DNA from 3 places in the Thermovenabulum sp. genome. Region 2 is predicted to be linked to each of the others. Evidence: riboswitches for the same ligand, from Rfam matches in the RefSeq annotation. Region 2 holds a riboswitch; each other region holds the start of a gene.
The links. A riboswitch is a leader RNA that binds a small molecule or an ion and turns the genes downstream of it on or off. The one in region 2 is predicted to bind thiamine pyrophosphate.
Positions count from the first base shown of each region.

Region 1 (4,569 bases), on a different contig from region 2:
ATCAAGTTGTGAAGTATACAAATAATACGAGGATATTTAAAGGTAAAATTGAAAATTTAAATTTATCGGAGGGAAATATAGAAATTTTACAGGGCAATATTATTAAAAAATATAATCTGGATAAAAATATTTCTATATACAAAGAAGATGAAAAAGGGAATTTACTAAAAATAGAATTAAAAGACTTAAAAAAATATCAGGATGTCAATTATATTGTAAAGTCTAATAATGTTAGTTATTTAGAAGTAATTTATTCCAATAATATAATAGAAAGTGAATTAGAAGACTATGAGGGAAAAATAAAAGCTATAAATCTGCAAAACAATTACCTTATTTTAGAAAAAGTAGATGGTAGCATTTCTTCTTATATAATAAATTCTGATACCAAATGTTTTATGAATAATAATGTTATTCCTGTAAACGAGAATCTAATCGGTAAAAAAGTGAAAATTTCAGTATCAAACGGCAAAATCATGAGGATAGAAGTTGCAGGGGAAAATAAAGAAGTAAAAGGTATTTTAAAAGGGATAGTATCGAATGTTTCACCTTCATATATAATAATCGAAAATTCATTATCGAAAGAAAATGAGACTTACATACTTTCCAATTTGATAGAAACTATAAAAAATGATAAGCCTGCAAGCATTAACGAGCTTCTGGGAGGAGACATGGTAATCGCCTCGATTACAAATGGAAGTGTTACAAGAATTATTGCAGAAAGTGCGGAAAAAACAATTTTTGGAGTAATTAAATCCATTAATTTTGCAAACAAGGTTCCACTGATTTCTGTAATTGATAGTGAGGGTAATTTAAAGGAATATGAGGTAGATAGTCAAGTAAAAGTAATAAAAAATGGAATAACATCCAAATTAAATGATTTAAAAATATCTGATGAAGTGACCATTGTAATTAGATATAACAGAATAGTATCTATCTCGGCTAAGACGGTAAAAAAAGAGATCACTGGCACCATAAAAGAAATTTCTCATACTTCTGTAAATTATTCTAAAATAGTTATTTTTAATGAAAAAGGTGAAGAAGTTAATATCGTAATTACTCCGGATACAGATATTTTAAAAGATAAAAAAAATATTACGGTATATGATTTAAAACCCGATTATAGTATTAGAGCAATTGTTGAAGGAGAAGAAGCAAAAAGCGTTGAAGTTTTTACAACGCAAAGTCTTTTGGCTTTTAGAGGTAAAATAAAATACATACATCAAGATATAATGGTTATAATAGCAGAAATCACGAATGAAAAAGGTACGGAAGTAAGAGAAATTCATTATGGAACAAATACTTTATTAATAAAAGGCAATAGAACAATTTCACTTAGCAAGTTTTCTGATTATTTTAAAGAAGGGGATGATATAATTATAATAGGAAAAGTTGAAGGGGGATTATTTAAAGCTGATGTATTAATTAATTTGATCGTTCAAAATTGATATTGAAAAAATATTTTATTTTAAGTATAATGGTGAAAAATCGAATAATATAATTATAATAAAAAAAATTGATGTGCTGGGGGAGCCGTAGGGCTGAGAGGAAGCATTGATGCTTCGACCCCATGAACCTGATCGGGGTAATTCCCGCGTAGGGAAGCACTGAATCAAAAATAAAAGTGCCTACCTATTCGGGTAGGTATTTTTATTTTTATATTAAATTTTTATATTAAAATTTTATTAAGTTAAAGGAGGAATTTTTTATGAAAAACAAAAATTTTACTGTACTTATCGAAGGAGCATTAATGATAGCAATATCACTCATATTGAGTTTTGTAAAAATATTTCAAGCCCCCTATGGTGGCTCAGTCACCCTTGGAAGTATAGTTCCTATTATTTTATTTTCTTTAAGACATGGGACCTTCGCGGGTTTGAGTGCTGGAGTCGCTTATGGTTTTTTGCAGTTAATCGTTGAACCCTATATAGTTCATCCTGTTCAAGTAATCCTTGATTATCCTTTAGCATTTGGGCTTTTAGGTCTGGCAGGTTTATTTAGAAATAATGTTTTTTTAGGGTCATTTCTGGGTATTTTTGGTAGATTTGTGTCGCACTTTTTATCCGGTGTTATATTTTTTGCATCTTATGCTCCAAAAGGTATGAATGTATATTTGTATTCAGCATTATATAATGGTAGTTATCTTTTACCGGAATTTATTATTACTTTTGTTTTAATAAGATTTGTGCTGTATAATAAGGTTTTAAAGAATATTAGATAATTTTAACAAAAAAATTAGTAATAAATCTTTTAAATTTATTTTTTTTTATTAAAACATTTATTGATTTAAATCGTTGAATCGTGATATAATTTTAACTAAATTTTTATTACTTTTGCAGAGGGGGTTTTTTAATGTTCAAAAAAACAACGGCTTTACTGCTAATCTTTATTATGGTTGCGGGTTTTTTAGCGGGATGTTCCAGTAATTCTTCAAAACCTGCACAGGAGCTTGTGTTTTCAATTGCGTCGGAACCACCCACTCTTGATCCACAGCTCGCTACAGACCAATATTCAATAATTGTAGGAAATGCCGTGTTCGAAGGTTTGGTAAGGTATTACGATGGAAAAGTATATCCTGGTATGGCTGAGAAATGGGAGGTTTCTGAGGATAAAAAAGTTTATACCTTTCATTTAAGAGATGCAAAATGGAGTGACGGGACAAAGGTAACAGCTTACGACTTTGAATATTCCATAAAAAGATTACTGGATCCAAAAGTAGCATCCGGTTATTCCTTTCAGGGGTATTACATATTAAACGGAGAGGATTATAATCTCGGTAAAATAAATGATCCGAATCAAATAGGAGTAAAAGCTTTAGATGAAAAAACTTTACAGATTACTCTAAGAGCGCCGGTAAAATATTTTGAAAGTCTTTTAGGTTTTATCTCATTCTTGCCATCTAAAAAAGAATTGGTAGAGAAATACGGTGAAAAATATGCTGCTGACGCTGATAAAATGGTATATAACGGGCCCTTTATTATTAAGGAATGGAAACACGAACAGGAAATTGTTTTGGAGAAAAACCCGAATTATTGGGCAAAAGATAAAATAAAGCTTGATAGGGTTAGAATTTTAATTGTTGCTGATCCAAATACCGCATACCAGATGTTTGAAAACAATGAGCTTGATTTTGCTGATGTGCCAACTGTACTCGTAGATAAAGCAAAAAGCGAAGGTAAAGCCCTGACTTATATGGATAGTTATGAATATTTCATAAGATTTAATATGAAAAAAGAAGATAAACCATGGCTGGGCAATGAAAACTTTAGAAAAGCAATCGGTTTTGCAATTGATAGGGAAGATTATATAAACATGGCATTTAAAGGCATATCAAAACCTGCAACAAGGCATATTCCACCAACTTTAAGCGGTTTAGAGAAGAAATTTGTAGAAGAATATCCTTATGATTTTTATCCAGCAAAAGCTGATGTACAAAAGGCAAAAGAATATCTAAATAAAGCAATGCAGGAATTAAATATCAGTGATCCTTCAAAAATAAATATTGAAATAGCTGTAGATGATAGTTCTGGTACGAAAGTAGGAATTGAGGCAATCCAGGATATGTTGATTAGAAATCTGGGAATTAATGTATCTATAAAAACTTATACTTTCAAAGAAAGGCTCCAGAGGATGAGAAAAGGTGATTACGAAGTAATGATTACACGATGGGGACCTGATTACGATGACCCGATGACATATTTGGATTACTGGACTATAAGTGAAGGTATGACAAATAGTGGTTGGACTGACGAAAAATACAATGAATTATGTCAGATTGCAAAAACCACATCGGATTTTAAAAAGAGAAATGAAGTAATGTTTGAAGCAGAAAAATACCTGCTTGAAAAAGGTGTGGTAATTCCGCTGTATTTCAGGGAAAAGATATGGGTTAAAAAAGATTATGTCCAGGGCTTGGTAAGAACTTTTACAAGTGGATCTGATCCAGATTTCATCTACGCTACTGTTGAAGGAAAGAATAAATAGGGATAAAAAATAAATAAGTATAAAAAATCCGGGGATTACCCCGGATTTTTTATAAAAAAGTTATGAAAAATCTATTTTCTTTTTTATATTATATTTTTTTATTTTATTGTGCAGGGTTTGCTTGGGTATTTTAAGTATTCTTGAAGCTTTTGAAAGGTTACCATTAACTTTTTGCAATGTACAAATTATCAAATTTTTTTCGAAAGTTTCCACCATTTCTTTTAAAGATTGTATATTTTCAGGAACCTCCATATAATATTTTTGATAATTTAACGTATTGGCTAAACTTTTAATATAATCCGGAATATCATCAGTTGATATTAGACTATTATCAGTAAAATTAGCAATATTTTCAATTACCGATCTAAGCTCTCGCACATTACCGGGCCATTGATAGTTTACCAGCAAAGTCAAAGCATCTTCTTTAATACCTATTATTTTTTTATTTAACTTTTTATTGAAATGGTTTAGAAAGTGCTCTATTAATACAGGGATATCTTCTTTCCTTTCTCTTAAAGGGGGAATATAAAAAGAAATAACATGAAGTCTATAGAAAAGATCCTGTCTTAATAAACCTTTTTCAATTAG
Region 1 covers NZ_JBNARB010000020.1:24,554-29,122, reverse strand. The annotation lists gene ACPLOV_RS09620 (S-layer homology domain-containing protein) at 1-1,445, shown strand, start outside; TPP riboswitch at 1,514-1,617, shown strand; gene thiT (energy-coupled thiamine transporter ThiT) at 1,706-2,218, shown strand; gene ACPLOV_RS09610 (peptide ABC transporter substrate-binding protein) at 2,350-3,981, shown strand; gene ACPLOV_RS09605 (sigma-54 interaction domain-containing protein) at 4,042-4,569, opposite strand, start outside.
Region 1: another riboswitch for thiamine pyrophosphate. It lies ahead of thiT (energy-coupled thiamine transporter ThiT); the one in region 2 lies ahead of thiM (hydroxyethylthiazole kinase).

Region 2 (4,569 bases):
ATTAAATAGCCCCACCAAAAAGGCAGAATTCGTTAACGTTAAAACAAGCCAAGAAAGCGCAGTATTCTGGAGCCAGGTACCAATAAGAGAAATGCACTGTCCCATCCAAAAATATTTAAAATTCTTAGATTTAAAAGCTTCAAAAGGATTTCTTATACCGTTCATTTCGATATCCTACTCCTGATTTTAATATTAGGTTTATCCTATTTCGAATATTTATTTTATCATTTTTTAAAGAAATTTAAAGTAAATTTTATACTAAAATATTTCTATTATTAAAACATAATATTATAAAATTTTCTAATAGAAGGTGAAAAAATTATGAAAAATTTTTCTTTGGGTATTGACCTTGGAGGCACAAAAATTGCTACCTGTATTATCGATAATAACGGTAATATTTTTGCCAAGGTTGAGGTGCCCACTTTAGCAAAAGAAGGGCCCGAAAAAGTAATTTCAAGAATGAAAAAAAGTGTTTATGATGTTCTAAGTCAAATAAATTTATCATTGAATGAAATTGCAGGAATAGGTATAGGAGTTCCCGGTCCTATAGACGTAGAAAAGGGAATCATTCAGAATCCGCCAAACCTTCCCGGATGGAAGGATATCTCATTATGTTCAATTATGGCCCGGGAATTTAATACAAAAATAATTGTAGAAAATGATGCCAATTCAGCGGCTCTTGGAGAATTTTTATTCGGAGCCGGAAAGGGAGTTAAAAATTTTATTTACATAACAATAAGCACAGGTATAGGAGCTGGAATCTTTATTGATGGTAAGCTCTTCAAAGGTATAGGAGGAAATGCTGGAGAGGCAGGCCATATGACTATTAATTTCGAAGGTCCTATATGCGAATGCGGAAACTCGGGATGCTGGGAAGCCTATGCTTCGGGCACTGCTTTGGCAAGGTTCGCCAAAGAAGGAATTTTATCAGGGATAAAAACAAAAATAATTGAAAAAGCCCGAAATGAAGAAATTAATGCAGAACACGTTTTTTCTGCCGCAAGAGAAGGTGATAATTTTGCTTTAACCCTCGTGGAGAATGAAGGATATTATCTTGGTGTGGGGCTTGCTAATCTGATAAATATCTTCAATCCCGGGCTCATTGCCATCGGAGGCGGGCTTACTCAATGCTGGGATATGTTTTATTCAAAGATGATGCGTACCGTTGAAGAAAGATCTCTACCTACTAACCTTAAACACCTTGAAATCGTAAAAGCCAAATTGGATAAAGATGCAGGTGCAATAGGCGCGGCATCATTGGTTTTTGTATAAGGTAAAACTTTTTATTATTCTACCTTATATTTTGAACCTTCGATTATCTTTTCTTCAGTTATATTATAAAGTTCATCAAAAAAATTTATTTTGAAACTTGCCGGACCGTAAATATTAGATTTTTTTGCCGCAAGTTCACCGCTAATGCCAAAAACTACTAAAGCTGCAACGGTAGCTCTAAAATAATCTTTTTCTACTCCACAAAAACTCCCAATAACCGACGTTAACATGCATCCCGTACCAGTAATCGTGCCCATTAAATAGTGACCATTATTAACAAGGGCTATTCTTTCTCCATCTGTAACTATATCTGTGGCACCTGAAACCACAATTATAGTATTCAATCTTTTGGCCAGTTCCTTAGAAGCAGGCAAAAGATTTTCACTACTTTTTACCGCTTCCACACCCCTTATTTCTCCTCCTGCACCGGCAAGGGTACCTATTTCTGCACTATTACCTTTTATTACGGAAACTTTCACTTCGTTCAGTATTCTCCAGGTGCTTTCCGTCCGTAAAGGTGTTGCTCCTGCTCCTACAGGATCAAGCACAACGGGGATTCCCATCTGATTCGCTTTTTTTCCAGCTTTTATCATCGCTTCTACCTGCTCTTTCGTAAGTGTACCTATATTGAGGACTAAACACGAAGCAGCCATTACCATATCCTCTACTTCTTCAAGGGCATGAGCCATAACAGGTAGTGCTCCCACTGCCAGTGTAACATTTGCACAGTCATTCACGGTCACCATATTAGTAATATGGTGTATAAGGGGTTTATTTTCCCTGACTTTTTTTAAAATCCCGGAAATCATTTTCATACCTCCGTTTTTTTATGATTTATTTAATTATTTTGAAATTGTAGAACAAATAAAAAATCGTACCCAGCGGTACGATTTATGCTTTTACTACCTTCCCTCCGCTGGCATTACCCAAACAGGTTCAAGGGTTCGGGAAAAATTTCCCGTCTCAGCCGCTTAAGCAGCACCCCCGGTAGTCTACTATTCTTTTTTGATATTTTATCCTGAAATAATCCTGCTGTCAATGCACTAAAATAGCCTTTTTTGACATTCAACTATTTTCTCGTTTTTTTAAAGAATGTCCGTAATCAGTTCCTATTACCCTTCCTATGGAGTAAATTCTTCTTTTTATACACAAATTGCACTGCTGTGCACTTTCATTTATACAAATTTTGTTGGGATATAAAGTATAATGTTCCCGGTATTTCATAGGAGTTACATTGGGCATAATAACGTTTGCACCAGCCATCAGAGCTTTTTCCCTGCCATCCTCCGGTCTCAAAGTAGCAAGAGCTGTAGTAGCCGGGATATGAGTATTTTTCGTTACTATCCTTGTCAAAGCAATTACTTTGAGGGTCATCTCGGCAGTACCACTGGGATTGCCTGCAAGAGGTGTATCGGGGTGACAAATATAAGGACCTACCCCTATCATATCAAGATCAAGTTTTTTAAACATTAATATATCCTCAGCCAGGTCTTCAATGGTTTGACCGGGTAATCCTATCATTATTCCCGAACCAGTTTGGTATCCTATTTGTTTTAGCCACTTCAAAATATTAATACGATTTTCAAAGCTTGAATCCGGATGAAGCTTAGCATAAAGCTCGGGATTTGATGTCTCAAATCTCATTAAATATCTATCAGCTCCCGCCTCATAAAGTTTTTCATACTCTTCATAAGAACGTTCACCGATGCTTAGCGTAATGGCAATATCTATATTATCTTTTATCCTTTTTATAAGTTCTGTAAGCTTATTCAGAGTATAGTACATATCTTCCCCCGATTGCAGCACAACAGTTTTATAACCCAATCTTGAAGCCAATAATACGGTTTCAAAAATTTCATCAATCTCCATGCGATAACGTTTAACTTTCTTATTATCCCTGCGTATTCCGCAATAAAGGCAATTATTCCTGCAATAATTTGAAAACTCAATCAGTCCTCTAAGATGAACCTCATCTCCGACATACTTTTTTCTTATTTTATCAGCTTTCTGATAAAGAATTTCTAACTTTTCCGGGTCTTCTAAAGAAAGAATATAGCAGAGTTCTTCCTTATTAAGCTCCACTTCCGAATCTATTTTTTCCCATATTTCATTTAGCATATAAATTCCTCCCAAAGATATCTTTTATTAATTTTTAGAAAGTTAAACTATACCATAATTTTTTCAACATAAGGGGAGGTCATAAGTCCTAACATTGTGCCATAATTCATTTTGAAATCAATTATTGACCCAACTCTTATTTCTTTAAGTGAATTTGTTACATCAAGAATAAGGTGATCACTGCTGGCCCCGAGGATATTTATATGATCCTCATCTGGAATTAATCCTTCTATCCTGCAATCCTGTTTTCCCAGAGCTACTATTGCTCTTTTCATGGGTCCTTTATCCTCGAAAACAGGAATGTTACCAAAAGCATCCCTTCCTATTTCTCCAATAGGCTTTGAAGGCTTTATTTTGACCTCTATTACTTGCGTTTTAAGGATCACCGTATTCTGATAAGTGTTAGGGATCTTTCGAAAGTTTGTTGAATCCGTACCTAAAAGAATAGCTTCACCAATCCTTAATTGATTAATGCGGCGGGGTAAAATCCCTTCTTCAACCATTTTTAAAGTAGCGGTATTACCTCCCGAAATGGTTTTTACTCGAATTCCATAACATTTTTCCAATTCCTCAGCTATTTCCACCAAAATTGAGGTATTTTCTATTGAAGGGAGTACTCCTCCATAACACCCCACATTGGTACCTATTCCCTCAAATTCTATTCCGGGAAGTTCTAAAATCTTTCCTACTAAGTCTTTAACATCTTCAGGCATGACTCCTTCCCTTAAATCCCCTACATCAACCATTAATATAATTTTATGTACTTTACCATTTGTAACTGCTTTTTGAGAAATTAATTTTATTGCTTCAAATTCCGAATTAAAACTACCATCCGCAAAATTTACTACATCGTTTATTTCGGAGGGCATGGGAATCCGAATAAGGTATACAGGTAAATTTACACCATAACTCTTTAATTTTACAATATTTTTTATACGTGAATCCCCCAGTTTTTTTACTCCGCCTTCGATCATCGTTCGCACTACAGGTTCTAAAGCACATACGCCTTTTGTGATTCCCATCACTTCTATACCGTATTTGTTACACAGTTCTACGATATTCATCGCATTCTTTTTTATCAAAGATAAATTTATTTCTACCCTTGGATAGGTCAAAATACCACCTCCGAAAACTATAGCCCATAGTATTTTTCTAAGTTTCTGTATTGTAATGCTTCAG
Region 2 covers NZ_JBNARB010000005.1:24,225-28,793, reverse strand. The annotation lists gene ACPLOV_RS03945 (MFS transporter) at 1-165, opposite strand, end outside; gene ACPLOV_RS03940 (ROK family protein) at 322-1,272, shown strand; gene thiM (hydroxyethylthiazole kinase) at 1,287-2,081, opposite strand; TPP riboswitch at 2,163-2,268, opposite strand; gene hydE ([FeFe] hydrogenase H-cluster radical SAM maturase HydE) at 2,338-3,390, opposite strand; gene ACPLOV_RS03925 (alanine/ornithine racemase family PLP-dependent enzyme) at 3,438-4,505, opposite strand; gene ACPLOV_RS03920 (YifB family Mg chelatase-like AAA ATPase) at 4,523-4,569, opposite strand, start outside.

Region 3 (4,569 bases), on a different contig from region 2:
TGTTTTACCGCTTCCTGTACCAGCTCCCCAAGTATTAAAAGCTCCTGAATTTGCGCCCTATCGGTAGCATCGGCAAGGCATCCCGGCCTTAAGCCGTCTCCCAAACTCAAAGTAACATCGTATTTTTTCGCTATTTCAAGTAGCCTGTCAAAGTGTTCATACAGGGGATTTTGTTTTTCGTTTTTAAGCATCCAGGCGGTTATGAAGGAACCGCCCCTGCTTACTATGTCCGTTATCCTGCCCTCCCTGCGAAGCCTTTCCACCGCCTCCAAGGTAAGGCCGCAGTGGACGGTCATAAAATCCACACCTTCTTCTGCCTGCTTTTCTATTACTTCAAAAAGTTCCTCTTCGGTAAAGTCTATGATACTCCCGTATTTATTTTGCGCCATAACTCCCACTTCATAAATCGGCACCGTCCCAACAGGGACATCGACTTCTGTAAGAATAACCTTTCTTATTGCCCCGATATCCCCCCCGGTAGAAAGATCCATTATCGTATCTGCCCCGGCTTCTACCGCGACAATTGCTTTTGATAATTCCGATTCTAAAAAAGGGTATTTTTCGGATGTGCCTATATTTGCATTAACCTTGGTTGAAAGGCCCTTCCCTATTCCGCACGGTTTTAATCCCCTGTGATTCGGATTAAAAGGAATTACTATCTTACCTGTAGCTACTCCCTCTCTTACTTTTTCTGGACTTATTCCTTCTTTTTCCGCTACTTCCTTCATTGCTTCGGTTATAATACCCTTTTTGGCCGCTTCTAACTGAGTCATCTTTTCCCCTCCAATTTTTAAAATAATTAACCCATGTTTCTTTTTATTATATTCTTTAAGAACCTTACATTTTCAGAAACATCTCCCTTTAAAATAGCTGAAATACAGCACACACCTTTTATGTTGTATTTTAGAACTTCTTGAATATTTTCCTTAGAAATTCCACCTATTGCTAAAATGGGAATAGGTATTTTTTCTGTAATTTCCTTCAAGGTTTGCAAGCCAACGTATTTTGCGTCTTTTTTTGACGGTGTAGGAAAAATTGCACCCACGCCTATATAATCTGCACCGTATTTATAGGCCTCTTCAGCCTCTTTTAGGCTTGAAGCAGAAACACCTATTATTTTTTTATAACCAATTACTTCTCTCACAACTTTTGCAGGTAACTCCTCCTGCCCTAAATGCACACCATCAGCATCAACAGCAATTGCTATATCCACTCTATCGTTTATTATCAAAGGCACTCCGTATTTCTTCGTAACTTCCCTTAACTTTAGTCCCATCTCATAAAACTCCCTATCGGAGATATTTTTTTCTCTAAGCTGTACAACGGTAACCCCTGCATTTATTGCTTCCTCCACCGCATCAAAAAGACTTCTGCCTTTTAGATAAGTTCTATCGGTTACGAGATACAGGGAGTAATCCACATTTTTCATGCCAAAAGCACCTCTTTTAAATTAATTATTGAATCTAATGCAAAAATGGTTTACGGGTCCCCATCCCCTTCCGATATTTCCCGAAGTTTTTATTGCGCGGGTAATATAAAGCTTAGCATACGCCACCGCTTTTTTTATATCCATACCTTTTGCCAAATTGGCACAAATGGCCGCCGAAAACGTGCAGCCGGTGCCGTGGGTGTTTTTTGTATTAATTTTTTCTTCCTCAAAAAATACGAAATTTTCTTCTCCTAAGTATAAAATATCGATAGCCTTATTCCCCTCTAAATGCCCTCCTTTTATAAGAACTGTCCTGCAGCCCAATTTGGCAATATCCTTTGCAGCCTTTTTCATCTCCTCTATATTTTTTATTTTTCTTTCCGCAATTACCTCTGCTTCTTCCCTGTTGGGAGTAATGATTAAAGCCTTCGGTACTAATTTTTCAATCAAAGTTTTTATGGCATCTTTTTCTAAAAGCCTGTGACCGGATTTTGAAATCATCACGGGGTCCAGGATTATTTTCTCCGGTTTGTATTCTTCAAGGCCTTCAGAAATTGCTTCGATAATTTCCTTCGTCGAAACCATGCCAATTTTCACCGCATCGGGGAATAAGTCTTCAAAAACCGCTTTCATCTGAAGATAGACCATATCTTCTGAAATATTTTGCACCCCCAGCACCCCGAGGGTATTTTGAGCGGTAACCGACGTAATTACTGACATCCCATAGACTCCGTGGCTGAAAAAGGTTTTTAAATCCGCCTGAATTCCCGCCCCTCCGCCGGAATCGGAGCCAGCAATGGTTAAAGCAAGTTTCATAATTTTTCACCCCTTAAAATTTTATTTTAGTGTGCATTTAAATAATCCGAAATCAATTTTGCCGCTTTCTTACCCGATAAAAGCATTCCTCCGAAAATTGGCCCCATCCTGTATCCGCCGTAAACATTATTTGCAGCCATTCCCGAAACAAAAAGACCCGGGGCTATCATTTTCGTATTATTAATTACATCCTCTTCTCCCTTTTCTGCATTCATAAAAAATTCGTTCACCAAATCGACTTTAGTTCTTTTATTATAAAGATTTACCAGTACTGCCTCATGCCCTGTGGCATCCAAAACGGCCCTTGAAACAAGCACCATGGGATCAACGTGAAGTTTTTGAAGTTCTATTGCTGAATTATTAACTACAACTCCTGAAATTTTTTCGTCAATATAATATAAATCTACTACTGAAATTAAATTAAAGATTTTAATATTATTGAAGGAAGTTGTTTTTGCAATTAGACTGCTGGCAAAACTTATTGAAGATACTATTAACGCATTTTCCTCTTCCTTATACGGTATTTCTAACTCTTTTAAAATTCCTTCCACATCCTTTTGCAAAATCACCCTGTTAAAGCTCATTGCTCCTCCCCATATTCCTCCACCGGGCGAAAGTTTTTTATCCAAAACTGTTACCTTGAATCCCTTTTGGGCAAGTAGAATAGCACAATAAAGACCTGATGGCCCAGCACCTGCAATAATTACATCCGATGAAACGGCATCGTAGAGGTCTTCAAAATAACTTTTGAGAATCAATCTGCTAATTTTTTCATCTGAAACAGGATTTGTAATATTTTTCATCATAAAAGCCATCTCCTTTTCTTTAAATTTTTTTACTTTTTAAAATAAAAGTGCCTACCCGAATAGGTAGGCACAAATTTTCAGCTCTGTGCTTCCCTACGCGGGCATTATCCCGGTCAGGTTCGAGGGGTCGAAGCATTAAAGCTTCCTCTCAGCCTTTCGGCTCCCCCAGCACGTATCCTATAAATTTTATTAAATTTTTATTACAGCTTTTCGAAAATTATACCTTATTTTTTCGTAAAAATCCACTATAAAAAATATATTAAAAAATTCTTCTTTCCCTTTTAAAGCTCCAGAATAATCTTTTTAATAACATCTCCCATTTCGGAGGTTGTTAACACCTTCCCTGCACCTTCTTTAATGTCGTAAGTCCTGTAGCCCAGCTCTAAGCTTTTTTCTACCGCATCTTTTATACACCTTGCCGCTTCCTTTTCATCAAAAGAGTATTCCAGCATCATTGCCGCGGACAAAATACAGGCGATGGGGTTTGCGATACCTTTACCCGCTATATCCGGTGCCGAACCGTGGCAGGGTTCGTATAAAAAAGGCCCTTTTTCTCCTATGCTTGCCGATGGCAGCATACCTATGGAACCGGTTAGTACCGATGCCTCATCACTTAAGATATCCCCAAAAGTGTTCTCGGTTAAAATAACATCAAACTGTCCCGGATTTAATACAAGTTGCATGGCGCAGTTATCCACATACATGTGAGAAAGCTCCACATCAGGATATTCTTTGCTTACCTCTTCCACAACTTCTCTCCACAACTTTGAGGTTTCAAGCACATTGGCTTTATCTACGGAAGTTACCTTTTTTCTCCTTCTTTTTGCTGCTTCAAAAGCAACCCGGGCCACCCTTTTTACTTCTTCGCTTGTATAAACCATTGTATCAAATGCCCTTACCGTTTGCCCTGTATTTTCTCTCCCTCGAGGCGTCCCGAAATAAAGCCCCCCGGTTAATTCTCTCACTATAAGTAAATCCAGATTTCCACTAATTATATTATTTTTCAGCGGAGAAGAATCCGCCAAAAAACGATAACAAACAGCGGGCCTGAGGTTGGCAAATAGATTTAGCTCCTTCCTCAATTTGAGGATTGCCTGTTCCGGCCGGAGCTCTCTTTTCAAATTATCCCACTTTGCGCCTCCCACCGCCCCAAAAAGCACCGCATCGGAAGCCTTCGCAAGATTAAGGGTTTCCTCGGGAAGAGGTACTCCAAATGCCTCGAAAGCTGCTCCGCCTACCAGTCCTTCTTTGAAATTGAATTTAATGCCGAATCTTTCCTGGACAGCATATAAAACCTTTATAGCTTCGTTTATAACCTCCGGGCCAATACCATCCCCGGGAAGGAGGGCTATATTATACATTTTTTTGCCCTCCTCCTGCAAAGTTCAGTAGTCCGCCGGCTTTAATTATATCATTTATAAACCCGGGAAAGGGTTTTGCGTAGAATATTTCCCCGCTCGTGATATTTTTTATTTCCCCGGTATCGGTATCCACCATAACCTCTTCCCCCGCTTTTAT
Region 3 covers NZ_JBNARB010000001.1:34,669-39,237, reverse strand. The annotation lists gene thiC (phosphomethylpyrimidine synthase ThiC) at 1-773, opposite strand, end outside; gene thiE (thiamine phosphate synthase) at 800-1,420, opposite strand; gene thiD (bifunctional hydroxymethylpyrimidine kinase/phosphomethylpyrimidine kinase) at 1,451-2,245, opposite strand; gene ACPLOV_RS00180 (sulfide-dependent adenosine diphosphate thiazole synthase) at 2,272-3,051, opposite strand; TPP riboswitch at 3,125-3,228, opposite strand; gene leuB (3-isopropylmalate dehydrogenase) at 3,333-4,412, opposite strand; gene leuD (3-isopropylmalate dehydratase small subunit) at 4,405-4,569, opposite strand, start outside.
Region 3: another riboswitch for thiamine pyrophosphate. It lies ahead of ACPLOV_RS00180 (sulfide-dependent adenosine diphosphate thiazole synthase); the one in region 2 lies ahead of thiM (hydroxyethylthiazole kinase).